4 regions of the Nissabacter sp. SGAir0207 genome follow, and region 2 is predicted to be linked to each of the others. Evidence: predicted binding sites of a transcription regulator. Region 2 holds the regulator's gene; each other region holds the start of a gene.
What was found. The regulator LexA, encoded in region 2, represses DNA repair genes until DNA is damaged. The targets are predictions, from matches to a motif close to TNCTGTATGTACATACAGNA.
Positions count from the first base shown of each region.

Region 1: the regulator LexA is predicted to act here: its motif matches at 1,156-1,175, upstream of umuD (translesion error-prone DNA polymerase V autoproteolytic subunit).
Region 3: the regulator LexA is predicted to act here: its motif matches at 1,393-1,412, upstream of umuD (translesion error-prone DNA polymerase V autoproteolytic subunit).
Region 4: the regulator LexA is predicted to act here: its motif matches at 989-1,008, upstream of C1N62_RS09865 (YebG family protein).

Region 1 covers NZ_CP028041.1:46,299-50,204, forward strand. Annotated here, with positions in the region: gene umuC (translesion error-prone DNA polymerase V subunit UmuC) at 1-704, opposite strand, end outside; gene umuD (translesion error-prone DNA polymerase V autoproteolytic subunit) at 707-1,138, opposite strand; gene C1N62_RS22710 (DNA polymerase III subunit theta) at 1,259-1,498, shown strand; gene C1N62_RS22715 (hypothetical protein) at 1,896-2,159, shown strand; gene C1N62_RS22720 (hypothetical protein) at 2,150-2,464, shown strand; gene C1N62_RS22725 (TrfB-related DNA-binding protein) at 2,569-2,868, shown strand; gene C1N62_RS22730 (hypothetical protein) at 3,494-3,748, shown strand; gene C1N62_RS22735 (hypothetical protein) at 3,759-3,906, shown strand, end outside.
Region 2 covers NZ_CP028035.1:3,532,715-3,536,620, reverse strand. Annotated here, with positions in the region: gene plsB (glycerol-3-phosphate 1-O-acyltransferase PlsB) at 1-1,478, opposite strand, end outside; gene C1N62_RS15870 (diacylglycerol kinase) at 1,604-1,972, shown strand; gene lexA (transcriptional repressor LexA) at 2,112-2,720, shown strand; gene dinF (MATE family efflux transporter DinF) at 2,835-3,906, shown strand, end outside.
Region 3 covers NZ_CP028035.1:1,405,766-1,409,671, forward strand. Annotated here, with positions in the region: gene C1N62_RS05955 (EAL domain-containing protein) at 1-651, opposite strand, end outside; gene C1N62_RS05960 (GNAT family N-acetyltransferase) at 807-1,253, opposite strand; gene umuD (translesion error-prone DNA polymerase V autoproteolytic subunit) at 1,429-1,848, shown strand; gene C1N62_RS05970 (FdhF/YdeP family oxidoreductase) at 1,904-3,906, opposite strand, start outside.
Region 4 covers NZ_CP028035.1:2,259,762-2,263,667, forward strand. Annotated here, with positions in the region: gene C1N62_RS09855 (S9 family peptidase) at 1-126, opposite strand, end outside; gene yqfB (N(4)-acetylcytidine aminohydrolase) at 292-597, opposite strand; gene C1N62_RS09865 (YebG family protein) at 624-962, opposite strand; gene dbpA (ATP-dependent RNA helicase DbpA) at 1,075-2,457, opposite strand; gene C1N62_RS09875 (cold shock domain-containing protein) at 2,640-2,849, opposite strand; gene purT (formate-dependent phosphoribosylglycinamide formyltransferase) at 3,259-3,906, shown strand, end outside.

The DNA.
Region 1 (3,906 bases), on a different contig from region 2:
ATACAGGATTCGCCACGCAGCTCCCGCACGGTACGCTCCATGACGACACCGAAATGCCGGCGAGCAAATCCTGTATCCAGGTTGGCTAATTGCAGGGCCGAGTGAACCCCCATGCTTTTTAGCGTCCTGGAGAGCCTGCGGCCTATTCCCCAGACATCTTCCACATCAAGCAGGGACAAAAGCTTGCGGATGCGCAATGGATCAGTCAGTGCCACAACACCTCGCGTCGCCGGCCAAGTCTTAGCAGCATGGTTGCAGGCTTTAGCAAGGGTTTTGCTGGGTGCGCAGCCCACGCCCACGGTCAGGCCGGTATGGGCATACACCTGCTCGCGTACCAGGCGGCCAAATGCCTCATAGGGGAGGCTGGCCTCTATCCCCGTGACATCCATCCAGGCTTCATCGATTGAATACACCTCCACTTTCGGCGCCAGCGACTCCAACACTGACATGACGCGTGCGCTTAAGTCCGCATACAGTGCGTAATTGCTTGAAAAAACCACTACGTTGTGTTGCCTGATCAAATGCTTGATCTGGAAAAGTGGGGTGCCCATTTTGATGCCGGGGATGCACCTGGCGGCCGCATTTCTGGCAATAATGCAGCCATCATTATTACTTGCGGTCACGACGGGACGCCCTTTCAGATCGGGCCGGAATACGGTCTCACAGCTGGCATAAAACGCATTGACGTCTGCGAGCGCAAACATGGTCATCGTCCCACACTGTGGATGATATGCATCACCTTGCCGAAAATCTCCAGTGTGTCCGGGTCAACATACAAGGGAGGGAAGGCCGGGTTCATGGGGAACAGCCCAAGGCGGGGACGTAGCATCAGCCGCTTGACGGTAAACTCACCGTCTACGGCCGCAATCACAATATCACCGTGGCCGGGTTTTTCAGAGCGATCAACAATCAGCAAATCTCCACTGGAAATGCCTCCCTGTGACATGGAGTCGCCCTCTGCACGGACAAAGTATGTTGCACTGGGATGGCGGATGCAGTACTCATTCAGATCCAGGGTGCGCTCCACGTAATCAGCCGCGGGCGACGGGAAACCTGCCTGGCAACGCTCCAAAAACAACGGGATAGCAAGAGCAGGCATTTCTTCGCCTGGCTGATAAAACGGGCTGCTGATTGTCATATTGAACCTCCTCTATTAACTGTATATTTATCCAGTATATGAGAAAGTTACTGATTGAAAAGACACAGGGCCGCTGAGTGCGGTTAAAATCACCGTATTCTCCACTTTCGGAGCACGACAATGAGTTTTAATTTGGCGGCAAAGCCTGATGCTGAACGAGAAAAGGTCAATGTGGATCTGGCGGCCAGTGGGGTTGCCTATAAAGAGCGGTACAACATGCCGGTGGTGCCAGAGCTGGTCGAACGTGAACAGCCTGAACATCTGCGGGCCTACTTTCGCGAGCGTGTGCAACATTACCGCCAGATCTCGGGACAATTTGAAACCCTGCCCTATGAGCCGCCAGCGCCTAAACGCTTTTAGAGCAGAGCAGCCCAGGGTAACTCCTGCTTTACAGCATGCCCCTCATCGCCGCGTTACTTTTCGCAGGCGTAGACTAGATGACCAATGACCATCCAAAATCCTGAAGGACAGAGGCCATTGGCGCTGGTATAGCACCGTTATGCGTGGCTGGCACCGCCGCACGCTTGATGATGCCATGACCTTGATGCACGCAGCATGTCAGCCATGAAAAGGGCCACCGAAAGGTGGTTTTTTTTCGCCTTCGTAAACTAATGACAAATTCATGTTGTCATGTATTGACAAAGGGGGCGTGCAAAATCTATCCTGTTTATGAGGCGGCAAGATGCTGGTCTATTAGGCAGCTTAGAAAGTGCTCCTCAGAAATTTACCCTTATTTTCAGTGATACAGGAGAAGGTTATGCACGCGTGGATCATCACCAAAGATGTGAAAAAAGGCATTCCCATGAACACCCTGGGGCCACAAAAAACCTGCTGTAAGCTCGAGGACGTTGCAAGCTTAGGTATCCCTTTCCGCTTGCTGGATGAAGGCTTCTGTACCTGCTACGAGGGGGTGTTTCTGGGGCAATACACTGACCGGGCTGCTCCGCTGCTGGAATTTCCAGTGCAGGCCGAAAAAGTGGTTCAAATCCAATATCGGCAGGAGTCTGGCGAATGGATGTAAAAAAACTGACGAATAGTGCCAGGCAATACCTGCATTTTGTGCCGTGGGTGATGCTGGTATGCACAGAGAATGCAGAGGCAAAATCCGCTGAACAGGGCATTGCCCTGTATTACCTGGGGCCTTTGCTATGGCTGATAGCCATCTTTCTGCTGATCTCTCTGATTGTCACCTTCTTACTCTGGATGAAGGAGGAGGTTCGAAAGGAACGGGAGGAATGTGCTCGACGGGCTATGCAAACCAAGGCGCATAAGCGGCATCTGAGGCGTCATGGGCATGACACTGGCAAAAGCAATTCAGCAACATAAAGGGCAGCCTGTGAGTTCGACCGCCCTGTTTAGAAGCTTGGAAGGCTATGTGATTACCGTATACTGAGCAAAATCGTTGAGCCGGATACACATAGCGAGGAAGCATGACAAACCAAGAGAAAACGATCACGCAAGAGGAGTGGGACAAGCTGTCGCCAGCACTGTACAAGCTGAGTCGCCAGACCGCAGATATTGTCAGGGCCGTATTGGTAGAAGGGCGTCAGGGCATTGATGTAGCAAAGGAGCACAACGTATCACGCCAGGCAGTTTATGCGGCGGTAGCCCGTGTCAGAAAGATTATGGAAGCAAAAGACCTTTCTGTTTTGGAGCCTGTATTGGTGTGGTTACCACCAGACAAGGCTAAAGAAGTCAGAGCCATGGCTAAGCAGTACGAGAAGAAGTGATTAGTTGGTCTTGTTACAAGAAAAGTAAAAATATTTGCCAGATTGAAACGTATTCCAACCTCTCTTAAGCACAAGATTTACCTCCTGGCCCCCTTCGGCTCCTGACCGGCAGGCCGGTCAGTCGTCAAGCCCCACTGCGCTAACCGGCAAGCCGGTAAGCTCCGCCGAACCCCTGCGGGTTTCGGGCCTGCCGGCTAGGGTCTGATGGCAACCCCCAGGTCAACCCCGTGCAGCTGGCTTGCGCCAGCGCGTTCACTGGCCATGCAGGCATGGCCGCTAAGGCCCGGCCCGGCGTTGCCGTTCCGGGGTGTCTGCACGTTGTGTGTCCGGTGGACTCCGTCTCACTGTGGCCCCTCGCCCCGCTGAAATCTGCCCCAACCGCGGCCCGCGTCAACCGTCCCGTCTGCACCCGTTCGCACTCGCGTTGCTCGCTTGCGCTGCGGCTTTGCCGTGCCCGTTGACCCGTGCCTTATCCGGCCGGGGCTGTTTTCGCGGTTGCGGCGAGGTTCCAAGTGAGACATCCATCCACCTACAGGAGAACACCAACATGCAGACACACAACGTCAACGTCAACACCGCGACGAAGGAATCCAGTGAGACGGGGTTAACCCCCACGGGCTTTCCCATGCAGCGTATGCAGGACATCTACTACGTGATCCCCACTGGGGAGATGAGTGTGGAGCACTTTCTGGCGCTCTATACCACCGTGGTGAAAAACGGTCAGGACACGCAATCCATCGAGGCGCTGGACGTGCCGGGGTGTCAGCGTCTGACGCTCATGAGCGATCACTGCCCGGACACGTACCAGCTGATGCTGAAAGAGGGTCGCCCCATCGCTGCCTGCGATGAGCTGGCCATGACAACCTGGCGCATCGGCTGAGGACACCATCATGAAAACCTACCATCTGACATCGTTGTTTGATCGCCTGTGCCACCAGCTTCACCAGCCTGGCCTGGCGCCAGAGCAGGGCGAGGCCCTGTATCGCAAAATCCTGCGGTGGCAGGAGATCCGCGCCTGCTATCAGGAGGACGTGGGAA
Region 2 (3,906 bases):
GGGTCGATGGCATCACGCCAGGTCGGCACGTGCTGGTTGAGGTAGCTGGTGAGGTGCAGCGGCTCGCCGAAGTTCACATAGCCCTCGCCGAGGTTGCGCAGCTTGCGCAGCCCGCGCAGCATCTGCAGGAAGCCCTCTTTCTCTTTGGTCGCGCCACGCAGCTCCTTGGCGTAGGTGCCCACCTCCATCACATGCTCATAGCCGATGTAGATCGGCACGAGGGTGATCGGGCGGGTACCGCCGCGCAGCATCGCCTGAATGGTCATCGCCAGCGTGCCGGTTTTCGGCTCCAGCAGGCGGCCAGTGCGTGAGCGCCCGCCCTCGACGAAGTACTCCACCGAATAGCCGCGCGTAAAGAGTTCGCCCAGATACTCACGGAACACCGTGGAGTAGAGCTTGTTGCCCTTGAAGGTGCGGCGGATGAAGAACGCGCCCAGCCGACGGAAAATCGGGCCGGCTGGCCAGAAGTTCAGGTTGATGCCAGCGGCGATGTGCGGCGGCACCAGCCCCTGATGGTAGAGCACGTAGGAGAGCAGCAGGTAGTCCATGTGGCTGCGGTGGCAGGGCACGTAGACGATCTCCTGCCCATCCTGCGCCAGCTGGCGCACGCGATCGGCGTTGCTGACGTTGATGCCTTGGTAGAGGCGGTTCCACGTCCAGCTCAGGATGCGGTCGGAGAGGCGCACTGTCTCGTAAGAGAAGTCCGCGGCGATCTCCTCCATCAGGGCGATGGCGTTCTGCCGCGCCTTGTCATGGGAGATCTTCTTGCTGCGCGCCTCATCTTCCACTGCCTTCTCAATCGCCTTGGAGGCCAGCAGCTTGTTGAACAGATCCTGACGGGCGGGCAGGCGCGGGCCAACGGCGGCCAGCCGCTGGCGGGCGAAGTGCATCCGCGCGACGCGCGCCAGCTTCTGCGCGATGGTTTTGTCGGTGCCGTGCTCGGTCGCCATGTAGCGCAGCGAGACGGTATTGGAGAAGCGCACAAAGCTGTCGCGCCCCAGCCACACCACGGCGAAAAACTTCTGGATGCCGTTGAGCAGCCGCAGGTGCGGCATCATCTGGCCATCCCCCTCGCGGCCCGGCGAGCGGCCGAACATCACCGAGACCGGCAGCATCTGGATGTCGAGCTGCGGGTTATTGCGGTGCAGATCGAGGTAGTCGTGGAACAGCTTGACCGACTCCTCCTGCGGGGTGTAATAGCGGAAGAAGCGTGGCCCCTGGCCGATGAACACATGGCTCGGCAGGTGGTGGCCATCAATCTCCAGCGGAATTAATGGATCGGGCAGGTTCTGCGCCAGGCACTGCTGCCGCAGGGTCAGAAGGTCTGCCTTCGAATCATAGGGTAAAACGTAAAGTACCGGCCGGGTCGGATCCAGGCGGAGTTCCGTCACCGGATCGGCAGGTATCACCTTGCTTCTTACCAGCAATTTGAGCGGTAAGTTCAAAAGGGAGTAGTAAAGTTTGCGCCAACCTGACATAAAAATGTAAAGCCTCATATAAGCGATGCGCCGCAAGGATATCAGAAAGCCGGTTTGATATCTTTCGTCCCGAGCGGATGAATAGCCGCTAAAATATTGTTAATTCATCTTAAGGTGCAGAGCGTATGGCAAATCAAACAACCGGGTTGGTCCGTATCTATAAAGCGGCCGGTTATTCGGTAAAAGGACTGCTGGCAGCCTGGAAAAATGAGGCTGCATTCCGACAAGAGGCCATGCTGGCCATCCCGGCCATCATCCTGGCGTTCTGGCTGGATGTGACCACCGTTGAGCGCATCCTGATGGTCGGGGCCATCGTGCTGGTGATGATCATTGAGATTATCAACAGCGCGATCGAGGCCATTGTCGACAGAATCGGGCCGGAGTTGCATCCGCTCTCGGGCCGCGCCAAGGATCTTGGCTCGGCGGCCGTTGCGTTGGCTATCATACTGACACTTTTCGTCTGGGCAATGGTGCTGCTGCCCCATTTGTCATAACTTGCGAAGATTTACGCAAAAGCGCACGGTAAACAGTGCAAAATGCACCGGAACCGGGGATTTTTCGCCTGTCAGGTTTTCAACTGCGCCGTAGCTGTATATACTCCCAGCAAGACTGTATAAACAACCAGGGGGCGGGATGAAAGCACTTACCACCAGACAGCAAGAGGTCTATGACCTCATTCGCGACCACATTTCCCAGACCGGCATGCCGCCGACGCGTGCCGAGATTGCGCAGCGCCTGGGTTTCCGCTCGCCTAACGCGGCAGAAGAGCACCTGAAGGCGCTGGCGCGCAAGGGTGTGATTGAGATTGTCTCCGGCGCCTCACGCGGCATCCGCCTGCTGATGGAAGAGGAGAACGGCCTGCCGCTGATTGGCCGCGTCGCCGCCGGCGAACCGCTGCTGGCACAGCAGCACATTGAGAGCCACTACCAGGTTGACCCGGCGATGTTCAAGCCGAGCGCCGACTTCCTGCTGCGCGTCAGCGGCATGTCGATGAAAGACATCGGCATTCTGGATGGCGACCTGCTGGCGGTGCACAAGACCCAGGATGCGCGCAACGGCCAGGTGGTGGTGGCGCGCATTGATGATGAAGTTACCGTCAAGCGCCTGAAAAAGCAGGGCAACATTGTGCACCTGCTACCGGAAAACAAAGAGTTCACCCCGATCGTGGTTGACCTGCGCGAGCAGACCTTCTCTATTGAAGGGCTGGCCGTCGGCGTCATTCGCAACGGCGACTGGAGCTAACGGCATAGGGCGCAGTGCAGGAAGCGGCTGCGCCAGCCGGATACAGTCCTGAACTCCTGATAACGCCCCCTCGTGGGGCGTTGTCGTTTCTTCTCCCTGCCCGTGAGCGAACTGATGCCACTGATTGCCGCCCTACGGTTCGGTGAGACCGACCGCCAGCTCTGGCGTTTGGCGCTGCCGATGATCTTCTCCAACGTCACCGTCCCGCTGCTGGGGCTGGTAGACACCGCCGTCATCGGCCACCTCGACAGCCCGGACTACCTCGGCGGCGTCGCGGTTGGCGCGATGGCGACTAGCTTCCTGTTTATGCTGCTGCTGTTCCTGCGCATGAGTACCACCGGCATGACGGCGCAGGCGTTCGGCGCCCGCGATCCGGCGCGGCTGGCGCGGGCCTTTATGCAGCCGCTGCTGCTGTCGGTTGCCGCGGGCCTGCTGATTTTGCTGTTCCGCCACCCGCTGATTGAACTGGCGCTGGGGCTGGTGGGCGGCCATGCCGCGGTGCTGGAGCAGGCGCGGCTGTTCCTCGAGATCCGTTGGCTCAGCGCGCCAGCCTCACTGGCGAATCTGGTGATCCTCGGCTGGCTGCTGGGGGTGCAGCACGTGCGCGCACCGGTGCTGCTGCTGGTGATAGGCAACCTGCTGAACATTGTGCTCGACCTGTGGCTGGTGATGGGGCTGCACTGGGGCGTGCAGGGCGCGGCGTGGGCAACCGTCCTGTCGGAGTACGCCACCCTGCTGCTCGGGCTGTGGCTGGCGGCGCGCGTCATGCGGCGGCGTGGCATCAGCCGGGCCATGCTGGCACAGGGCTGGCGCGGCGATCTGCGGCGGCTGCTGGCGCTCAACCGCGACATCATGTTGCGCTCGCTGCTGCTGCAACTCTGTTTCGCCTCGCTGACCATTCTGGGCGCGCGGCTGGGCAGTGAGACGGTGGCGGTCAACGCTTTGCTGATGAACCTGCTGACCTTTACCGCCTATGCGCTGGATGGCTTTGCCTACGCGGTGGAGGCGCACTCAGGTGAGGCGTATGGCGCGCGCAACCGCGGGCAGTTGCAGGCGGTGTGGCAGGCCGCCTGCCGGCAGGCCGGGCTGGTGGCGCTGGCGTTCGCGGCGCTCTATGCGCTGTTTGGGACGCAGATTGTCGCGGCGCTCACCTCGCTACCGGCGCTACATGCGCTGGCGCAGCACT
Region 3 (3,906 bases), 1.8 Mb from region 2:
CAGCACCGGCAGGCCCAGCGAACGCCCCATCTCGTAGGCGTAGGTGATCTCGATGCAGTCCACCAGAATCAGCACCCCCTGCGCTGGCGCGCCATCCAGCTCGCGCAGATCCTCAATCAGCCGCTGGCGGTTGGGGAGGCAGGTCACCCCATCCACCAGCCCGATGGCGCTGCGCGACTGCAACAGCGCCATCACCACCGCCGCCATCTCCTGCAATGTGCGGCACTGCGCCGGCGTGAACGCGCGCGGCTGGTAGTCAATCACGCACAGGCTGCCGATGGCCACCCCACTGGCGGTAGTCAGCGGCGCACCGGCATAGAAGCGCAGCGGCTGTGCCGCATTCGCCAGCGGCAGGTGGCGGAAACGCGCGTCGAGTTGGGTGTCCGGGCAGACCAGTACCCCGTCATGGTTCAGGGTGTGGAGGCAGAAGGCGTCCTCTTTGTCGGTCTCATCCAGCGGGAAGTTGGTCTTGGCCTTGATCAACTGCCGGTCGGCGGTGATCAGGGTCACCAGACTGGTGGGCATGTCGAGCAGCTTGCAGGTCAGGCTGGTGATTTTGTTAAGGATTTCGTCTTGCGACATGTCAAGGATTTGCAGCTCTTTCAGTGCCTGCAAGCGTTGCTGTTCATCCTGACTTGAGGGGGTAGACATGGGCGATACCTTAGGGGCTGTGAACCCCTCATTACAGACATTTCTTTAAAAAAGACAACAAGTAATGACAAATAAATTCCAAAAGTCTGAAATAAACAAAATTCCCCCGATTTAATCCGGTGGATTGGCGCTGCCGCACGTGACAAGGGCTGTGTTTACAGCCGTTTACTCATGTTATAGCCAGTCAGCTGGAAGTCGCACGCCTCATACAGGTGGCGCGCACGCGGGTTGTCTGCCGCCACCCGCAGGCGCATCTCCGCCACGCCCGCCGCCCGCAGTTGTGCCTCCAGCTCTGCCAGCGCCCGGCGGCCATGCCCCTGCCCACGGCAGTGCGGCAGCACCATGAAGTCCATGATAAAGGCGTTGGTCTCATTCTGCTGATACCAGAGGAAGCCGACCACCGTGCCAGCTTGCTCCAGCGTCAGCAACTGCTGGTGCGCGGTGGCGATGCCGTGGGGCAGCACGCTGGTCAGGGCGTGGCGCGCCTCTGCCTGCGCCCGCTCCGCCGTATAGCCATAGTTGGCTTGCAGATCCTCGGCGTAGTCCGCGACAAAATAGATTGCCCACTGGTCAAACTCGGTTGGGGTCATGGTGCGCAGCATTGGTGCCTCTTTTTTCAGGGAGAGATAGGGGTAGTTTGCCGTCTCGCTTGGCGAAATGCCGCCTATTTTCGCGGCATTCAGCACAGGCTGAGCGAAAAAAACGGTTGCCAGCCTTTCCCTCGCGCTAAAGTCATGCATATACTGTATAAAAAACCAGTATATATGGAGTTAAGTGATGGACGTTTATCGCGCCATGACCGAACCACCGGTGGCAGAGACGCCGCTGTTCCAGGACAGCGTGCCCGCGGGCTTCCCCAGCCCGGCCCAGGATTACGTTGCGCGCCGCCTCGATCTCAATGAGATGTGCGTGACGCACCCGGCCGCCACCTATTTTGTCCGCGCCACGGGCGAGTCGATGGTGGACGCCGGCATTTTCGAGGGATCGCTGTTGGTGGTTGACCGCAGCCTGGAGGCGCGCCACGGCGACATCGTGATCGCCGCAGTCTCCGGTGAGTACACCGTCAAGCGGCTCTGCCTGCATCCGCAGGTGCGGCTGGAGCCGATGAACCCGGCGTTCCCCAGCATCGTGCTACAGGATGAGGACTCGGTGGAGCTGTTCGGCGTGGTCACCTACACGCTGCGCGGCCTGCGCTGAAAAAACGGGCGGCCCGTGGGCCGCCCGTTGCGTCTCTGCCAAGGTGCGCCGTGCCTCAGGCGCAGCGCTCAAGGGCGATCGGCACGTTTTTATAGGCCGGGATGCCGCTCTCCTCATCATGGCTGTTGAGGGGCACCAGCACGTTGCCCTCCGGGTAGTAGGTGGCGACCGAGCCGGGCGCCATGTCATACACCACCACCGTCAGGTTATCCATGCGCCGCTCCGGCGACGGCTGGCCGTTGGCGTCCAGCGCAATCACGTTCACCTTGTCGCCCACCCGCAGCTGGCGGCTCTCCGCCTCATCCGCATTGATAAACAGCACGTCACGGCGGCCGGTCACGCCGCGGTAGCGGTCGTTCAGGCCATACAGCGTGGTGTTGTACTGATCATGGCTGCGCAGGGTGGTCAGCACCAGCTCATGCCCCTGCGCCGAGCGCGGGTCTTCGTTGATCCCCTCCATCACCAAAAAGTTGGCCTTGCCGGAGGGGGTGTTCCACTTGCGCTCCGAGGCGGCGTTGTAGAGCCGGAAACCGCCGGGCTTCATGATGCGCTGGTTGTAATCCTTGAAGGCCGGGAACACCGACTCAATGGCATCGCGGATAAAGTGGTAGTCCGACACCAGTTTGTCCCACGGCACCACGCTGTTGGGCAGCGAGGCCTTCGCCAGCGCCGCCACCAGATTGGGTTCCGAGCGCAGGTGCGGCGAAACCGGCTCCAGCGAGCCGCGCGAGGCGTGCACCATCGACATCGAGTCCTCGACCGTCACCGACTGGTCGCCGGAGCGCTGGGTATCGCGCTCGGTGCGGCCAATCACCGGGAACAGGTAGGTGTGCTTCGCCACCGCCAGGTGGGAGCGGTTGAGCTTGGTCGCCATATGCACCGCCAGATCCAGTTTGCGCATCGCCTCAAAGCAGACCTCCGGGTCGGGCATTGCCACCGGCAGGTTGCCGCCGAGGCAGAACAGCGCCTTGGATTTGCCCTCGCGCATGGCGTGGATGGAGGCGATCGCCCCATGGCCATGCTTGGCGGGCGGCTTGAAGCCAAAGGTGCGCTCAATGCCATCCAGCAGATCCTGATTAGGGATTTCGGTGATGCCCACCGTGCGGTCGCCCTGCACGTTGGAGTGGCCGCGCAGCGGGCAGATGCCCGCGCCCTTTTTGCCGATGTTGCCGCGCATCAGCAGCAGGTTCGCCAGTTGCTGCACGTTCTTGGTGCCGTACTGGTGCTGGGTGATGCCCATGCCGTAGCAGAGGATGGTGCGCTCGGCGCGGGCGTAGAGCCGCGCGACGTGCAGGATATCCTTGTGGCTCAGGCCGGAGACGCGCTCGATGTCAGCCCAGGAGGTGGCCTGCACATCCGCTTTCAGCGCCTCGAAGCCCTCGGTGTGCTCACGGATGAAGGCCTCATCAATCACCCCCGGTTCGCCCTTGCTCAGCGCCTCGTCATGCAGCGCCAGCAGGGACTTCATGATCCCCTTGACCATCGCCGCGTCACCGCCGACCCGCACCTTGTAGTAGGTGGAGGAGAGGCGGGTAGAGCTAAGGGTCAGCATCTCCAGCGGGCTTTGCGGCGAAGTGAAGCGCTCCAGCCCGCGCTCCTGCAACGGGTTGAAGGCGATGATGGTGCCGCCGCGTTTCGCCACCTCGCGCAGGGTGCCGAGCATCCGTGGGTGGTTGGTGCCGGGATTGTGGCCGATGCACAGCACCAGATCGCAGTGGTCGAAATCCTCCAGCTCCACCGTGCCCTTGCCAACGCCAATCGAGACCGGCAGGCCGACGCTGGTCGGCTCATGGCACATGTTCGAGCAGTCAGGGAAGTTGTTGGTGCCATACTCACGCGCGAACAGCTGGTAGAGGAAGGCCGCCTCATTGGAGGCGCGGCCAGAGGTGTAGAACTCCACGCTGTCCGGGTCGTCGTAGCCCTGCATCAGCGCGCCAATCTCACTGAAGGCAGTCTCCCATTCGATGGCCTGATAGGTGTCGCTCTCGGCATGGTACTTCATCGGATGGGTCAAACGGCCCTCATTCTCCAGGTTGAAGTCATTGCGCTCCCACAGCT
Region 4 (3,906 bases), 1.3 Mb from region 2:
CAGGTGGGCCAGCACATCCGGCGCGCTGCGCTCATCATCACGTAGCCAGTAATACTCATCGATACGGCTATCACCGTGCGTGGTGAGGGTATGGGGGCGCTTGTCAGCTTTGGGTGGTGTGATCATCGACTGTTCCCTGGCACTGCCATTGTTAACCGATAAGGGGCGAAAGGACGCACCGGCGCATGGAATCCTGCTAAGTATGGCTACTGCGCCGGTCAGGCGTTGGATAAATGTTGGCGCCTCAGGCAACCTGAAAACAACATCTTAACAAAAGAGGCATGATAGCCCCTAACAGAGGGCGAACTCAATGCAGTAGAGTTGCTGGATATCGGGATAGAGGGTCTGGATAAGCTGTCGCAGCTCAGGGAGGGACATGTTCTCCTGCCGGGCGTGGGTGTCGTTTAGCTCGGAAGGGGCCACTGGCGTTACGGCAAGCACGCGCAGATGGCAGAAGACGCCGCCATCCTCAAGGCGCGAGACGCACAACACCTCACCCGGCGTAACGTCGGCCTCAAGGCTGTCACGCAGGGTAATGGTTTTGCGGCCGGCCAGGATGTCATCCTGGAAGCGGCCATAGAAGGTAAAGGATCGCATGGCATCACTCCTTGATGGCGTCAGGCTCAGGCGGCCTGATTGTCGCTGTCCGCCGCCTCTTTGCCGCGGCCCTTGGGCTTCAGGCGCGCCGGCTCTTCAGCACCCTCTTCCGCTTTGCTCGCCAGCACGCTCTCCAGCGAACCGCCGCGCAGGATCTGGGTCAGCGGATCTTTATGCTCGGCCAGGAAGAAGCTCAGGCTTTCACGCTCGCCCTCCTCCATCTCCAGTGCGGAATGGGCCAGCCATTCAGACAGGGTATCGGCCAGATCCAGCATCTTGTCGTAAGCGTCAGCCTCTTTCTTGGTCGCAAACGTCATCTTTTCCTCGCCTTGTCGCACCACGACATATTTCACTTCAACCGTCATGAGTGTTAATCCTCTTAATGGCACACTACTGTATAGATATACAGTTTAAGGAAAATAGGACGGGGAGGCAAGCCCTTTCGCACAAACCGGAACCCGCCTCCCAAAAAATAAATTACTTCAATAACCGGGCTTTACAGCTTTTGCCTTTGATTTTACCTTGCTGGAGCTGCGAGAGCGCACGACGGACGCTGGCACGGCGGATCGCCACATAGGCATGTATCGGGAACATGTCGATTTTGCCGACTTCCGCCGCCGTCAGCCCGGCGTCACCGGTCAGCGCGCCAAGGATATCGCCGGGGCGGATTTTCGCCTTGCGGCCGCCATCGATGCAGAGCGTAGCCATCTCTGGCTCGAGCGCCACGGACGGGGTCGCCATCAGCTTGTCAGCCGGCTGCCACTGGGTGCGGATGGCGAGGTAATCCTCCAGCGCGTGCACGCGTACCATCTCCTGTGGGGCGCAGAAGCTGACCGCTACACCGGCCGTACCCGCGCGGCCAGTACGGCCAATGCGGTGGACGTGCACCTCGGGGTCGAAGGAGAGCTCGTAGTTCACCACCAGCTCCAGATCCTTGATGTCGAGGCCGCGCGCGGCGACATCGGTCGCCACCAGCACCCGGCAGCTGCGGTTGGCGAAGCGCACCAGCACCTGATCGCGGTCACGCTGCTCCAGGTCGCCGTGCAGGGCCAGCGCGCTGATGTTCTCGGCAGCCAGCGCGTCGGCCACCTCCTGACAATCGCGTTTGGTGTTGCAGAACACCACACACGAGGCCGGCTGGTAGTGGCGCAGGGTGCCGGTCAGCAGGCGCAGGCGTTTGTCGCGGCTGGTCTCGATGAAAATCTGTTCAATGGAGGGCGGCTGCTCACCGCCGTCGATCTCAATCGTCAGCGGCTCGCGCTGGACACGGGCGCTGATGCGGGCGATCCCCTCCGGGTAGGTGGCGGAGAACAGCAGGGTCTGGCGCTGCGGCGGGGTGTAGCGGATCACCTCGTCGATGTCATCGCTGAAGCCCATATCGAGCATACGATCGGCCTCATCCAACACCAGCAGGCGCAGTGCGTCCAGGTTCAGCGTCTGCTTGCGCAGGTGCTCCTGTACCCGGCCCGGCGTGCCGACCACGATATGCGGCGGGCGCACCAGCGAATCAAGCTGCGGGCCAATGGGCTGGCCGCCGCACAGGGTCAGGATCTTGATGTTCTGGGTGAAGCGCGCGAGGCGGCGCAGCTCTTTGCTCACCTGATCCGCCAGCTCGCGGGTTGGGCAGAGCACCAGCGCCTGAGTGAGGTACTGGCCAGCGACAATCTTGTCCAGCAGGCCAATGCCGAAGGCAGCGGTTTTGCCGCTGCCGGTCTGTGCCTTGGCACGGACGTCACGGCCATCGAGGATGGCCGGCAGGGCGGCGGCCTGTACCGGGGTCATGGTGGCGTAACCCAGTTCCGCCAGATTGTCGAGTTGCTCCGCCGGCAGCGGCAGGGAAGAAAATGGGAGTGTGCTCAAGACAGTCGCTCTTATGATGGAAAAAAAGGGGGGCGGGCGTGTGCTGCAATACAGTCAGTTCCGGCAAGCGCCCATCATAGCAGAGAGCGGGCCGGGCGCGGTAACCCGGCGGGGGCCTGGGGCAAAAAAACCCGCGCCGGGCGGGTTTTCAGGCGCTCACCGCACGGGGCGGCAACGCGCAGTCAGATGGCAACCACGTTGGCAGCCGATGGGCCACGCGGGGTCTCCTGTACGGAGAACTCCACCTGCTGCCCTTCCGCCAGGGTTTTGAAGCCGTCGCTGACGATCGCCGAGAAGTGGACGAAGAGGTCATTGGAACCGTCAGCCGGGGTGATGAAGCCGAAGCCTTTGGATTCGTTGAACCACTTCACGTGGCCAGTTTTCTTGCTCATGGCGTTTTCCTTCATTGGTAAGTCTGCCCGCAGGCGCGAGACGCCCTGCGCCACAGGCCAGCATCAGGATAACGACACCAGAACCGCTGAAAAGCCGGGAGGGCCATCACATAAAAATCGCTCATCCCATTGAGGTACCGCACCTGCTGCCTGCTCCGCAGGACCGGGGAATTAACGCATATTCATGCGGGCAGCGCAAATTTTTCTCCTGTCCTAAGCTATGGATTGTATTGGATTTCCTGCCAAAATGCCCGATGCGTGGATGGCGTGGCCTGCTGTCGGCGCCTAAAAATCGCACATGAACGCGGGCCGAAAAACATCGGTGGGGCTGCACACGCAAACGTTTTCGTTTATACTGCGCGCGTTATTTTGAGTCGAGTCAGTCAACCCTGAAACAGATAGGTAAGCTATGTTGATCCTTGGAACTGCCCTGCGCCCCTCCGCGACCCGTGTCATGCTGTTAGGCTCGGGTGAATTAGGTAAAGAAGTGGCCATTGAGTGCCAGCGTCTTGGCCTGGAAGTCATCGCCGTTGACCGCTATGCCGATGCCCCGGCCATGCACGTCGCCCACCGCAGCCACGTGATCAATATGCTGGATGGCGACGCGCTGCGCGCCGTGATTGAGCGCGAGCGTCCTGACTTTATCGTGCCGGAGATTGAGGCCATCGCCACCAGTATGCTGGTGACGCTGGAGCAGGAGGGCCACCACGTGGTGCCGAGCGCCGAGGCCACCCGCCTGACCATGAACCGCGAGGGCATCCGTCGTCTGGCGGCGGAGACCCTGGGCCTGCCTACTTCCAGCTACCGCTTTGCCGACAGCGAAAGCGCTTTCCGCCAGGCCGTGGAGGAGATTGGCCTGCCCTGCATCATCAAGCCGGTGATGAGCTCCTCTGGCAAGGGCCAGAGCCTGATCCGCACCGCAGACCAGATGCAGGCCGCCTGGGAGTATGCCCAACAGGGCGGGCGCGCTGGCGGCGGGCGGGTGATTGTCGAGGGGCTGGTGCGTTTTGATTTCGAAATCACCCTGCTGACCATCAGCGCGGTGGATGGCATCCAC